3 regions of the Paraburkholderia gardini genome follow, and region 2 is predicted to be linked to each of the others. Evidence: predicted binding sites of a transcription regulator. Region 2 holds the regulator's gene; each other region holds the start of a gene.
What was found. The regulator HrcA, encoded in region 2, represses chaperone genes, less so after heat shock. The targets are predictions, from matches to a motif close to TTAGCACTCNNNNNNNNNGAGTGCTAA.
Positions count from the first base shown of each region.

Region 1: groES (co-chaperone GroES) is a predicted target of HrcA. The motif match lies at 2,249-2,275, and genes of this name have one in related genera.
Region 3: rpoH (RNA polymerase sigma factor RpoH) is a predicted target of HrcA. The motif match lies at 2,462-2,488, and genes of this name have one in related genera.

Region 1 is NZ_CAJQZB010000021.1:66,420-70,616, reverse strand. Features, by position in the region: gene LPA37_RS15990 (hydroxymethylpyrimidine/phosphomethylpyrimidine kinase) at 1-29, shown strand, start outside; gene groL (chaperonin GroEL) at 191-1,831, opposite strand; gene groES (co-chaperone GroES) at 1,886-2,176, opposite strand; gene LPA37_RS15975 (hypothetical protein) at 2,680-2,823, opposite strand; gene LPA37_RS15970 (Dyp-type peroxidase) at 3,263-4,197, shown strand, end outside.
Region 2 is NZ_CAJQZB010000006.1:147,328-151,524, forward strand. Features, by position in the region: gene recN (DNA repair protein RecN) at 1-60, opposite strand, end outside; gene LPA37_RS07040 (NAD kinase) at 239-1,141, opposite strand; gene hrcA (heat-inducible transcriptional repressor HrcA) at 1,438-2,457, shown strand; gene hemH (ferrochelatase) at 2,622-3,701, shown strand; gene LPA37_RS07055 (RNA-binding S4 domain-containing protein) at 3,770-4,177, shown strand.
Region 3 is NZ_CAJQZB010000002.1:132,883-137,079, forward strand. Features, by position in the region: gene LPA37_RS02505 (cytochrome ubiquinol oxidase subunit I) at 1-919, opposite strand, end outside; gene cydP (cytochrome oxidase putative small subunit CydP) at 909-1,166, opposite strand; gene rpoH (RNA polymerase sigma factor RpoH) at 1,468-2,403, opposite strand; gene LPA37_RS02520 (acyloxyacyl hydrolase) at 2,756-3,319, shown strand; gene LPA37_RS02525 (nuclear transport factor 2 family protein) at 3,369-3,752, shown strand; gene leuA (2-isopropylmalate synthase) at 3,910-4,197, opposite strand, start outside.

The DNA.
Region 1 (4,197 bases), on a different contig from region 2:
GCGCGCCGCCGGACGAAGCGCGTCACTGAGCTTTTCGGCTCTTCCCCGCGCGAGACGGTTTGATGAAACAACAAACCGTCCGCGCAGAAAAAAACCCGCATTTCTGCGGGTTTTCTTTTTGGGCCGCGCATCTTTCGACGCGCTTCCCACATGTGTTCCAGACCGGGCCGCGAAGGCCCGGGAACCGGAATTACATGTCCATGCCCATGCCGCCCATGCCGCCGGGCATACCGCCGCCCATCGGTGCATCTTCCTTCGGCAGTTCGCAGACAGCTGCGTCCGTCGTCAGCAGGAGACCGGCGACCGAAGCTGCGTTTTGCAGCGCCGTGCGCGTCACCTTCGTCGGGTCCACAACACCTGCGTCGACCAGGTCGACGTACTCGCCCGTTGCTGCGTTGTAGCCGTAGTTGCCCTTGCCTGCTGCAACTGCTGCCACCACGACGCTGGCTTCTTCGCCGCCGTTCGTGACGATCTGGCGCAGCGGTTCTTCCATCGCGCGCAGCACGATCTTGATACCTGCGTCCTGATCGGCGTTAGCGCCCTTCAGACCAGCGATAGCCGTGCGAGCGCGGATCAGCGCAACACCGCCACCTGCCACGATGCCTTCTTCCACAGCCGCGCGCGTTGCGTGCAGTGCGTCTTCGACACGTGCCTTCTTTTCCTTCATTTCGACTTCGGTCGCAGCGCCAACCTTGATCACCGCAACGCCGCCTGCCAGCTTGGCAACGCGTTCCTGCAGCTTTTCACGGTCGTAGTCCGACGTTGCTTCCTCGATCTGCATACGCACTTGCTTCACGCGTGCTTCGATCGTTGCACCTTCGCCAGCGCCGTCGATGATCGTCGTGTTTTCCTTGCCCACTTCGATGCGCTTCGCCTGGCCCAGTTCGGCCAGCGTTGCCTTTTCGAGCGTCAGGCCGGTTTCTTCAGCGATGACCTGGCCACCCGTCAGGATAGCGATGTCCTCGAGCATGGCCTTGCGACGGTCGCCGAAGCCCGGAGCCTTCACAGCAACGGTCTTCAGGATGCCACGGATGTTGTTCACCACCAGCGTTGCCAGTGCTTCGCCTTCGACGTCTTCAGCGATGATCAGCAGCGGACGGCCAGCCTTGGCGACTTGCTCGAGCACCGGGAGAAGGTCACGAATGTTCGAAACCTTCTTGTCGTGCAGCAGCACGAACGGGTTTTCGAGCACAGCGACCTGCTTGTCCGGGTTGTTGATGAAGTACGGCGACAGGTAGCCGCGGTCGAACTGCATGCCTTCGACAACGTCCAGCTCGTCTTGCAGCGACTTGCCGTCTTCGACGGTGATGACGCCTTCCTTGCCGACCTTGTCCATCGCTTCAGCGATGCGGTCACCGATCGACGAATCGCTGTTCGCGGAGATCGCGCCAACCTGGGCGATTTCCTTGTTCGTCGTGCACGGCTTGCTGATCTTGCGCAGTTCTTCGATAGCGGCCGTCACAGCCTTGTCGATACCGCGCTTCAGGTCCATCGGGTTCATGCCCGATGCGACGTACTTCATGCCTTCGCGAACGATCGATTGCGCGAGAACGGTTGCCGTCGTCGTGCCGTCGCCTGCGTTGTCGCTGGTCCGGGAAGCCACTTCCTTGACCATCTGTGCGCCCATGTTCTGGAGCTTGTCTTTCAGTTCGATCTCTTTTGCGACCGAAACACCGTCCTTCGTGACCGTCGGGCCGCCGAAGCTGCGTTCCAGGACCACGTTGCGGCCCTTCGGACCCAGCGTGACCTTCACAGCGTTCGCGAGGATGTTCACGCCTTCAACCATCTTGGCACGGGCGGAATCACCGAATACGACGTCTTTAGCTGCCATCTTCAAACTCCTTGAATTCTCTGGGATATAGCCGGGATTTCAGCGATTTTTCGCTTACTTCTGCACCACGGCCATGATGTCTTCTTCACGCATCACCAGCAGTTCGTTGCCATCGACCTTGACGGTCTGGCCAGCGTACTTGCCGAACAGGACGCGATCGCCCACTTTCACGTCGAGTGCGATCTGCGCACCCTTGTCGTCACGCTTGCCCGGGCCGACTGCGAGGATTTCGCCTTGATCCGGCTTTTCCGCTGCGGCTTCGGGGATCACGATGCCCGACGCAGTCTTGGTTTCCTGGTCAAGACGCTTGACGATCACGCGATCATGCAAAGGACGAAGGTTCATACATACTCCTCTCTGGATTGAGACTGAAGAACGCTGAGAAAACCCGGCTGGCAGGGCCAACCGGAAATGTTGTTAGCACTCTCGTGCAGCGAGTGCTAATTATATGGACGGGCGGTGACAAATTCAAGAAGGGGCGCGGGGATTGTTTCGCCAGGGGCTGCTCAGCGGGAGTGTTGTTCGTCTCGAACCTGAATCTCGCGGCGCGGCAAATCTGGGTAGATCGGAATAATTCCCTTTTGAAACAGTGGCCTGTCTGTAGACGCGCGCCGATGTCACGCGAGATATCGATCATTTGTAGCCGACTGCCTGGCGATTCAGGTTCACTGAATTTTTCTTAGTGATCGCGACCTGGGGAAATCCCTTAGTCCGCAGATAGCAGGCGATATTTCCACTCCGCGCGGACGCGCGAGAACTGCAAGGGTCGCGAGAACATCAACGCAGACGACTGCCCGGGATGATCGGCACGCAGCCTGGCTTCGATCCAGCGGCGTCGATCTGCAGTGTCACCGGTGCATTGCCGCGGCGACGAGAAGATGGAACGGTAGCGCGAGGAGCGCCGCCCCGGCGACGCCGAGCAGCCACAACGCAACGAACCATATCAGGCGTTGACGATACGTCTTTCCGGTATCACGGCTTGTTTCAGACATCGCGTCTCCTGTCGGCCCGGAGTTAGCGCCAATCGATCAAGGTTTAGTCCATTCAAGGCAATCAGATGATCCGTTCATACCGTTTTGGAATCCATATTAATTTTTGACCGCACTCCTGCCTTGATAGCGAAAACGGCCCGCCTGCATCGATGGTAACGATACCGCAGGAGAAAAAGAAATCGCCGGACCCGATATGAAGTATCGAAATAAACAGTGAATTGAGAGGGGACGGCCCTGTCCCGCATCCGGACGCGTCGCAAAGCCCTTCTGCAGTTTCCATAAGACAGCCTCACGGTATAACATCTGCGAACACAACAGCAAACCTGCTTCGGTCCTTCGGAAATGCGACGCGTGTCCGTTTCAGGCTCATCATCGCGAAGCGGGAAACATTCGTTCGGCTGTTGCCGGAATCCATAACGGTTTATCAACATCCAGTCCCATGCCCAAAGACACGCCAGAATCGCAAGCCGTTTGCAATAACGTCGTCACGCGTAGCGCGATCTTCATCGTCGCGACCCTTGTGGGCGGCGATGAAGCAGCCGGCACGGTGCGCGCGTGGTGCGCGGATATCGCCGCCCTCGTGCGCTCGGTCGGCAAGCGCGTCCCCGCAGGCAACCTGTCGTGCGTGTGCGGCTTCGGCTCCGACGCGTGGGACACGCTGTTCGGCACTCCGCGTCCCGCTGGGCTGCATCCGTTTCGCGAATTCGGCGAAGGCGAACGCCACGCCGTGGGCACGCCCGGGGATATCCTGCTGCACATCCGCGCAGACCAGATGGATCTCTGTTTCGAGCTCGCCACGCAGCTGACAGGGCGGCTGCGCGACGCGGTCTCGGTGGTGGATGAAGTGCATGGTTTCCGCTACTTCGATTTACGCAGCATGGTGGGCTTCGTCGACGGCACCGAAAATCCGACGGATCGCGAGGCCGCCGATTTCACTCTCATCGGTGACGAGGATCCGGACTTCGTGGGCGGCAGCTATGTCCTCGTGCAGAAGTATCTTCACGACATGACTGGCTGGAATGCGCTTTCCGTCGAGACGCAGGAGCGCATTATCGGTCGCACGAAGTTGTCCGACATCGAACTCGACGCAGCGGTCAAACCGTCGTCATCGCACAGCTCGCTGACAACGCTCGAAGAGAACGGCGAGGATGTGAAAATCCTGCGGGACAACATGCCGTTCGGGCGTCCCGGCGCGGGCGAGTTCGGCACCTACTTCATCGGTTACGCGCGTTCGCCCGCGCCGATCGAGCAGATGCTGGAGAACATGTTCGTCGGACGGCCGCCGGGCAATTACGACCGGCTGCTCGACTATAGTCGCCCGGTCACGGGTGGCCTCTTCTTCGTGCCTTCGGCCGACTTGCTCGAGGCGCTCGC
Region 2 (4,197 bases):
GAATTCGAGATCGAGCGCGGCGACGATCACGAAGTCGCGTATCGAGAGATGGCGAAGCATGGAGTCTGGTCTGGTTAGCTGTTTTAGCGGCAAATTCGATGCGCGGGTGACACTGCGTGTCCTTGCGTTTTGCTTCCTGTGTGGTTGTCGGGTTGCGTAGTTGCGCGGCCATGCAGGTCAATCTGTCGGCTGCCCGCTCACGCGAGTCGAGTCGACCGGTGAACGGTATGCGGATGGTTCACGTCGGCGGATCGTCCGCGAGCGACGGGTGCTCGTTCCAGTGAAGCTTCTTGCGCAGCGTCGCGTAATAGCTGTAGCCGACCGGATGCAGGAACGGCACGGTGTGGCGCGAGCGGCGTACGTCGATCGTGTCGTTCAGTTCCAGCGCCGTGAACGACTGCATGTCGAAATTCACGTTGACGTCGCGACCCGAAATGATCTGGATGCTGACCGCCGAGTCGTCCGGAATCACGATCGGGCGGTTCGACAGCGCGTGCGGCGCAATCGGCACGAGCACGAGACCCTGTAGCCGCGGATGCAGGATCGGCCCCGCCGACGACAGCGCATATGCGGTCGACCCGGTCGGCGTGGCGACGATCAGGCCGTCCGAGCGCTGGTTGTACATGAAACGCCCGTCGACAGAGACGCGCAGTTCCGCCATCCCCGAGAAGCCGCTCCGGTTGACCACCACGTCGTTGAAAGCCAGCGCGTGATAGATCGGCTCGCCGTCGCGCATGATGCGGGCTTCGAGCAGCGTCCGTTCTTCCCGCTCGAAACTGCCCGCCAGCATCTGGGGGACGATTTCCCGCATGTCCGAAATCGGAATATCCGTGATGAAGCCCAGCCGGCCATGGTTGATGCCGATCAGCGGCGTGCGGTAGGGCGCGAGCTGACGCCCGATGCCGAGCATGGTGCCATCACCACCCAGCACCACCGCGACGTCCGCACGTGCGCCGATCTCGTCGGGACGCAGTGCCGGATAGCCGGTCACGCCGATTTCCTGGGCGGTGTCCGCTTCGAACACGACGTCGAAGCCGCGCCGCGCGATGCACGACGCGAGCTCCGTCAGCGGCTCGCCGATGCCTGGCGTGTGGCTGCGCCCGACTAGCGCAACGGTCTTGAACTGGCTGGTAACTTGCATGCCGGCATTACACCATAGCTGTGTGTCGAAAAGAACCTTTCACCTGCTGTCGCAACAGCGCGCAGGACGGCGGACCTGGCAACGCGCCGTGAGTGGTGGCGCCTGCCGCTACTTTGCCCGCTGGCGGGCGCGGCTGCGCGGCCGGTGTGGGTTTGTCGCTAGAATGGTGAACCGCCACTGACGACAGGCCGCCCGGCGGCGTGCCGCCGGACGCCAGACGCGACGAACCCGCGACTGTAGCGAAACGTTTTGTGATCGCTCCCTGAAGTATCGCCGTTGAGCTAAAATTTTCCCTCATGCTAGATCCTCGCGCACAAACCCTCCTCAAAACGCTGATCGAGCGCTATATCGCCGAAGGTCAGCCGGTCGGCTCGCGCACGCTTTCCCGCTATTCCGGCCTCGAGCTCAGCCCGGCGACCATCCGCAACGTGATGTCGGACCTCGAGGATCTCGGTCTTGTGATCAGCCCGCACACCTCGGCCGGGCGCATTCCGACGCCGCGCGGCTATCGTCTTTTCGTCGACACGATGCTGACCGTCGAATCCGCCGCTGACGAAGAAGCGGTCATGCGCACGGTCAAGACCACGCTCCAGGGCGGCGAGCCGCAGAAAATCGTCGCGGCGGCGGCGAGCGTGCTCTCCAGCCTGTCGCAGTTCGCGGGCGTCGTGCTGACGCCGCGGCGCAGCCACGTATTCAAGCAGATCGAATTCATGCGCCTGTCCGACAAGCGCATCCTGCTTATCATCGTGACGCCCGAAGGCGACGTGCAGAACCGCATCATGGCCACCCAGCGCGACTTCTCGCCGTCGCAGCTCGTGGAAGCCTCCAATTACATCAACGCGCACTTCGCGGGCCTTTCGTTCGACGTGGTACGCCGGCGCCTGCGCGACGAGATCGACGAGTTGCGCGGCGACATGACCACGCTGATGCACGCGGCCGTGACCGCCAGCACCGACGACACCGACACGGGCGAGACCGTGCTGATTTCGGGCGAGCGCAACCTGCTCGAAGTCGCCGACCTTTCGTCGGACATGGCGCGGCTGCGCAAGCTTTTCGATGTGTTTGACCAGAAGACCAGCCTCCTTCAATTGCTCGACGTATCGAGTCACGCGCAGGGCGTGCAGATTTTCATCGGCGGTGAATCGAATCTGGTGCCGATCGAGGAAATGAGCGTGGTGACCGCGCCGTACGAGGTGAATGGAAAGATCGTCGGCACGCTCGGTGTGATCGGGCCGACGCGCATGGCCTACAACCGTGTCATTCCGATCGTCGACATCACCGCACGGCTGCTTTCGATGAGCCTCAGCCAGCAGTAACACCCCGCGTGCACCGCACGTCGCGCATCGCATGAGACACATGATGCGCGACCGCGCGCACCGCGCCAACTGGCCGGATGGCCAGCTATCGGTGGAAAACCGGGCCGCTATAATGGGCTCCACCTGAACCGATTTCCTGCAGCACGCCACCGGGCCAACTGAATATGCGTTTCGATCTCGAGCGGCCTTCGCAGTCCGCCACGTCACATCGTGTCGCGGTGTTGCTGATCAATCTCGGCACGCCGGATGCTCCAACGCCGCGTGCCGTGCGTCGCTACCTCGCGCAGTTCCTGTCCGATCCGCGCGTGGTCGAGATTCCGGCCGCGATCTGGCAGGTGATCCTGCGTCTGTTGATCCTGCCGTTTCGTGGTCGGGCGTCGGCAAAGAAGTACGCGGCCGTATGGATGCCGGAGGGTTCGCCGCTGCGTGTCCACACCGAAAAGCAGGTGGAGGCGCTGCGCCATCTGCTGCATCTGAACGACTATCAGGTGATCGTCGATTACGCGATGCGCTATGGCACACCGGGCATTCCCGCGATGCTGAAGCAGTTGAAACTGTCGGGCGCCGAGAGGGTGCTGTTGATGCCGATGTATCCGCAGTATTCGTCGTCCACCACGGCCACGGCATTCGACGACGCATTCGTTGCGTTGCGGCGCATGCGCAACCAGCCGGAAGTGCGCACGGTGCGTCACTATTGCGACCATCCGGCATATATCGCCGCGCTCGCCGCGCAGGTGCGGCACTACTGGCAGACGCACGGCCAGCCGGATTTCGCGAATGGCGACAAGCTGGTGTTGAGTTTTCACGGCGTGCCGAAACGCACGCTCGATCTCGGCGATCCGTATCACGAGCAATGCCAGCAGACCGGCGCGCTGCTGATGAACGCGCTGCACCTGTCGCCGGTGGAGTGCCGCATCACGTTCCAGTCGCGTTTTGGGCGCGCCGAGTGGCTGCAGCCCTATACCGCGCCCACGCTGAAGGAGCTTGGGCAGGCAGGCGTGCGGCGCGCGGACGTGTTTTGCCCCGGTTTCACAGCTGATTGTCTGGAGACGATCGAGGAAGTCGGCCTTGAAGTGCGCGACGAATTTCTGCACGCGGGCGGCAAGGAGTTTCACCGTATCCCGTGCGTCAATGCTTCTTCGCCGTGGATCGCGGCGCTGGGCGAGATCGTCGCGCAACATCTGCAAGGCTGGCCGGTCATTCAGCCGGCGCCTGCGCAGGGCGCCGCGGTGGCCCAGGCGTGATGGTCGACAACGAACGGGGAACGGGTCGGAAACAGGCTGAATAATTGATCAGGATTGGAAGAGCTTCAATGAACTACAGAATTGATACCGGGCCCGGTGCGCGTCTGCGGATCGACAAATGGCTGTGGGCCGCGCGCTTCTTCAAGACGCGTTCGCTCGCGGCGGACGCGGTCGAGAAAGGACGTGTGCGGATCGGCGGCGCGACGGTCAAGCCGTCGAAGGACGTGCGGGTGGGCGACCCGGTCGAGATCCAGATCGAGCAGGTTCTGTGGCAACTGGAAGTGCTGGGCATCTGCGACGTGCGCGGCCCGGCGAGCGTCGCGCAGACGCTCTACGCTGAAACAGCTGAAGGCAGGGAAAAACGGCTGGCGGAACAGGACCGGCGCAAGACGTATCGCGAACCGGCCGCCAGCATGCACGGCCGGCCGACCAAACGCGACCGGCGCGTTATCGACAAACTTTCAGGTGCGGATTGAAAAGTTTTTCCATTGTCTGA
Region 3 (4,197 bases), on a different contig from region 2:
GCACCGGTTCGTCGAGCGAGCGCGTCGCGATGATGCCAAGCGCATAGGGCACGCGGATTGCGTAATCGGTGCGTTCTCCCTGCTGGTTCGGAATGCCGATGATCGTGAACGGCGCAGGTGCGGGTGCCGTATCCCATTCGGATTCGATGGCGGCGAGCTTGATCTGCTGCACTTCACCCGTGCGATAGCCCGATTCGTCGCCGAGCACGATCACGCAGATCGTGGACGCCAGCCCGAAACCCGCCGCGATCGCGAATGAACGCAGCGCGAATGCGGTGTCACGACGCTTCAGCAGATACCACGACGACACACCGAGTACGAACATCGACGCCGTCACGTAGCCCGCCGACACCGTATGCACGAACTTCACCTGCGCGACCGGATTGAACAGCACATCGAAGATGCTGGACAGCTCCATGCGCATCGTCTGGTAGTTGAAGTGGGCGCCGACGGGATTGTTCATCCAGCCGTTCGCGACCAGAATCCACAGCGCCGACAGGTTCGATCCGAGCGCGACGAGGAACGTGACGACCAGATGCTGCACTCTCGAAAGCCGGGTCCAGCCGAAGAAAAAGAGCCCGACGAACGTCGATTCGAGGAAGAACGCCATCAGACCTTCGACGGCCAGCGGCACCCCGAAAATATCGCCGACGTAATGTGAGTAGTACGACCAGTTCGTGCCGAACTGGAACTCGAGCGTGAGCCCGGTCGTGACGCCCATCGCGAAGTTGATCCCGAAGAGCTTGCCCCAGAACTGGGTCATGTCCTTGTAGATCTGCTTGCCGGTCATGACATAGACCGACTCCATGATGACGAGCAGCCATGACAGGCCGAGCGTCAGGGGCACGAACAGAAAATGGTAGAGCGCCGTGACGGCGAACTGTAAGCGCGAAAGGTCGACGACTTCGCTAGCGTGCATGAGTATCACCTCGAGACGGATGCGGTGCGGGAACGCCGAGTAGCGCCTCTGCGACGACCGCTGGCGGCAGCGACATGTGCTCTGCCTGCGGATGATTGAAGAATGCGTATTTGAGGATCATCAGCAGCGCGAACTTGATCGCGAGCACGATGACGATATCGCGTGCGAAAGTCGGACCGCGCGCCCATGCGGCGCAGCGCGCGCGCAGGCGCAGGCGAGGAGTCCTGTGATTCAGCGTTATGGTCATGATGGGTCGATGACGGCTCCATGGGAGGAGTGCCGGTCGGGCCGCATGGCGCGGCCTGGCAAAATGCATGACGGAATTCCAGGAGCGAGCCCATCGACGCGCGAGTTCCGCGCTGTGGCATACGGTCGCGAAGGCGAACCCGCGAAATCAGTATCGCCGCGCTCTTTATGTTGCGTCAACAAAAAGGGGGCGATTGTCCTGGAAATGAATCGGGAGTCAGGCCGCAGACAAGAAAAAGCCCCGCCATCTTTCGAAGGCAGGGCCGGATACAACAGCGGTGCCGGGCAAGCCGGCTTGTGCGTTACGCGTATTCGCTCAATGCACCACGCATTTTCTTCATCGCGCTGGCCTCGATCTGACGGATACGTTCCGCCGATACACCGAATTCGTCGGCGAGTTCGTGCAGCGTCGAGCCGCCCGAACCGTTGTCGTCGACCTTCAGCCAGCGTGCCTCGATGATGCGGCGGCTGCGGGCGTCGAGCGCGTCGAGCGCGCTGGCGATACCGTCGCTGTGCAGCCTGTCGCGCTGACGTGCGGCGAGCACCGCGGTCGGCTCGTTATGCGAGTCGGCCAGCCACGCGATCGGCGAATACGCCTCTTCACCGTCTTCGACCTGGCCTTCGAGCGCGATATCGCCGCCGGACAGACGCGTTTCCATTTCGGCAACTTCTTCGCGCTTCACGTTCAGCTCGGTCGCGAGTCCTTCGATTTCCTCCGGCGTGAACGCCTGGAAACCCTGCTTGTGGCTGCGCAGGTTGAAGAATAGCTTGCGCTGCGCCTTGGTGGTGGCGACCTTCACCATGCGCCAGTTGCGCAGGATGTATTCGTGGATCTCCGCCTTGATCCAGTGCATGGCGTACGAAACCAGCCGCACGTTCTGCGAAGGATCGAAGCGTTTCACCGCCTTCATCAGGCCGATGTTGCCTTCCTGGATCAGGTCGGCGTGCGGCAGGCCGTAGCCCAGGTAGTTACGCGCGATCGACACGACAAGACGCAGGTGCGACAGCACCAGACGACGGGCGGACTCCAGATTGTCCTGCTCGCGAAATTCGGTGGCGAACTGGCGTTCCTCCGCCGGCGTCAGCATCGGAATCCGGTTCACGGCCTGAATGTAGGCGTCGATATTGCCCAGCTGGCCGGGCAGCAGCGAAGAATGCGCGAGCACCAGAGCGCCTGCCGGAGCGGCCTTAGCCGACGGCGGGCTCAGAGTACTCGGAAGGGTCAGTGCATTGCTCACGTATGAAACTCCTATGGAATCAACCAGATGCTCAGTCAGAAAACGACTCCCGTGGATGTTAGCACTCCAGTAGCAGGAGTGCTAATACTTAGAGGCCGTAGGGACTTGAGAGTTCCGTGTAACCTATTGAAACTTCATGTTCAATAGCATGGTACGCCGTCTGCAGGAATTTTGCTGGGCCCGTACAATTTGCTATTGCGATGCTTTGGTGCGGATAAATGACCTGTTTTCGTCTGATTTCAAGCAATTATTCGTCAAAGCCGGCTTTCTTTTATAAGGTTTCTTTTACTTCACTTCTCTCTAAAATGGCGGAGGCCGCCTCGCGGTGACCATCGAATCTGGGCGAAGGTGTTTGATGAAGAAGAAAAATGCACAGCTCGGCTGGGCGCTTCGGGGCGCCTTCGTACTGGCATTTCTGACCTTTTCAGAGCTGGCTGCCGCGGATCAGTTCGGCATCCAGGTGGCGGGCGGTATGGCCGATCATCACGTCAACAAGCTCGATCTGGGCGTGGTGTGGGACCCGGGATTGACGTGGTGGGAGATCGGCGGCTGGCACTTCGCGCTGATCGGCGAGGCGCACGTCTCGTGGTGGCATAGCAGCGAGGGGGACGTGCACCAGAACACCGGTGAGTTCGGCATTACACCGGTGATCCGGTTTATCAAGGGTGCGGGCTGGTTCCGGCCGTTCGTTGAAGCTGGCATCGGTGTGCGCGTGTTGACCAGCCCGACGATTTCGAATTCGTACACGCTGTCGTCGGGGTTCCAGTTCGCCGATATGGCGGGCGTGGGCGCCCAGTTCGGCGACCGCCAGCAATACGAGGCAGGCTTTCGATTCCAGCATCTGTCCAACGCCAGTATCAAAGAGCCCAATCCTGGTATAAATTTCACCCAGCTATATCTGCAATACAACTTCTGACGGTCGGGGCCGCCGCGCGCGGCGCCTTTCGGTGCAAAGGGGCAGAGCGATGGCGGCAAAAATGATCGAGGCGATTCGCGGGCTGGAGCGAGACCGCTTTCGCGCGATGGTCGACGGCAACGGTGAACTGCTCGACGCGCTCCTGTCGGACAGTGTCGTCTACGTCCATACCAACGGCAAGCGGGAGTCGAAGCAGCAGTTCATCGACGCCATCACGGCGGGCCGTCGCCGCTACCGGCAGATCGAAATCCAGTCGCAGGACATTCTGACCGTGGGTCATGAGACCTGCGTCGTCACGGGCCGCGCGCTGATCGAGATGGAAGCGAACAGCGGCGCGCTGCTTTTCCCGATCGCCTATACCGCAATCCAGACACAGGAAGCCGGGCACTGGCGGCTGATCGCCTGGCAGGCGACGCGTTGCGCAATCGAGTGAAACGGGTCGGTTTCCCATCGCCAGGCAGCCTTGTGAGCCGCCTGGGCGCATGACGCACGGCGTCGCGCCATGTTTCGACGCTTCGCCACCTGATGTACTGCGTTGAATCTGACGGCGGGCCAGCTTTTTTCCCCGCCGTCTTCCCTTATGTCGGCGGTTACGCCGCGACGCGCCGGTCCACCGGCGCCCACACCGCACGATTGACGCCGCTCACCACCGCATCGATGACGGCCGTCGCTTCATCGTCGCTTACGCCGACGCCGTAGCGCACCGTCTGTCCGCCGACGCGGCAGCCCGCAAACGCGGCGACACGTCCGTCTGTCGTTCGCTGGATTTCGCACGACGTGATCTCGACCGGCTGACCGGCCGCCGACGCAATTGCCTGCGCCACCGAGTGCGCGTGCGTAGCGGCGCTGCCTTGCGCACCGGCACCGGCCGGTGTCGC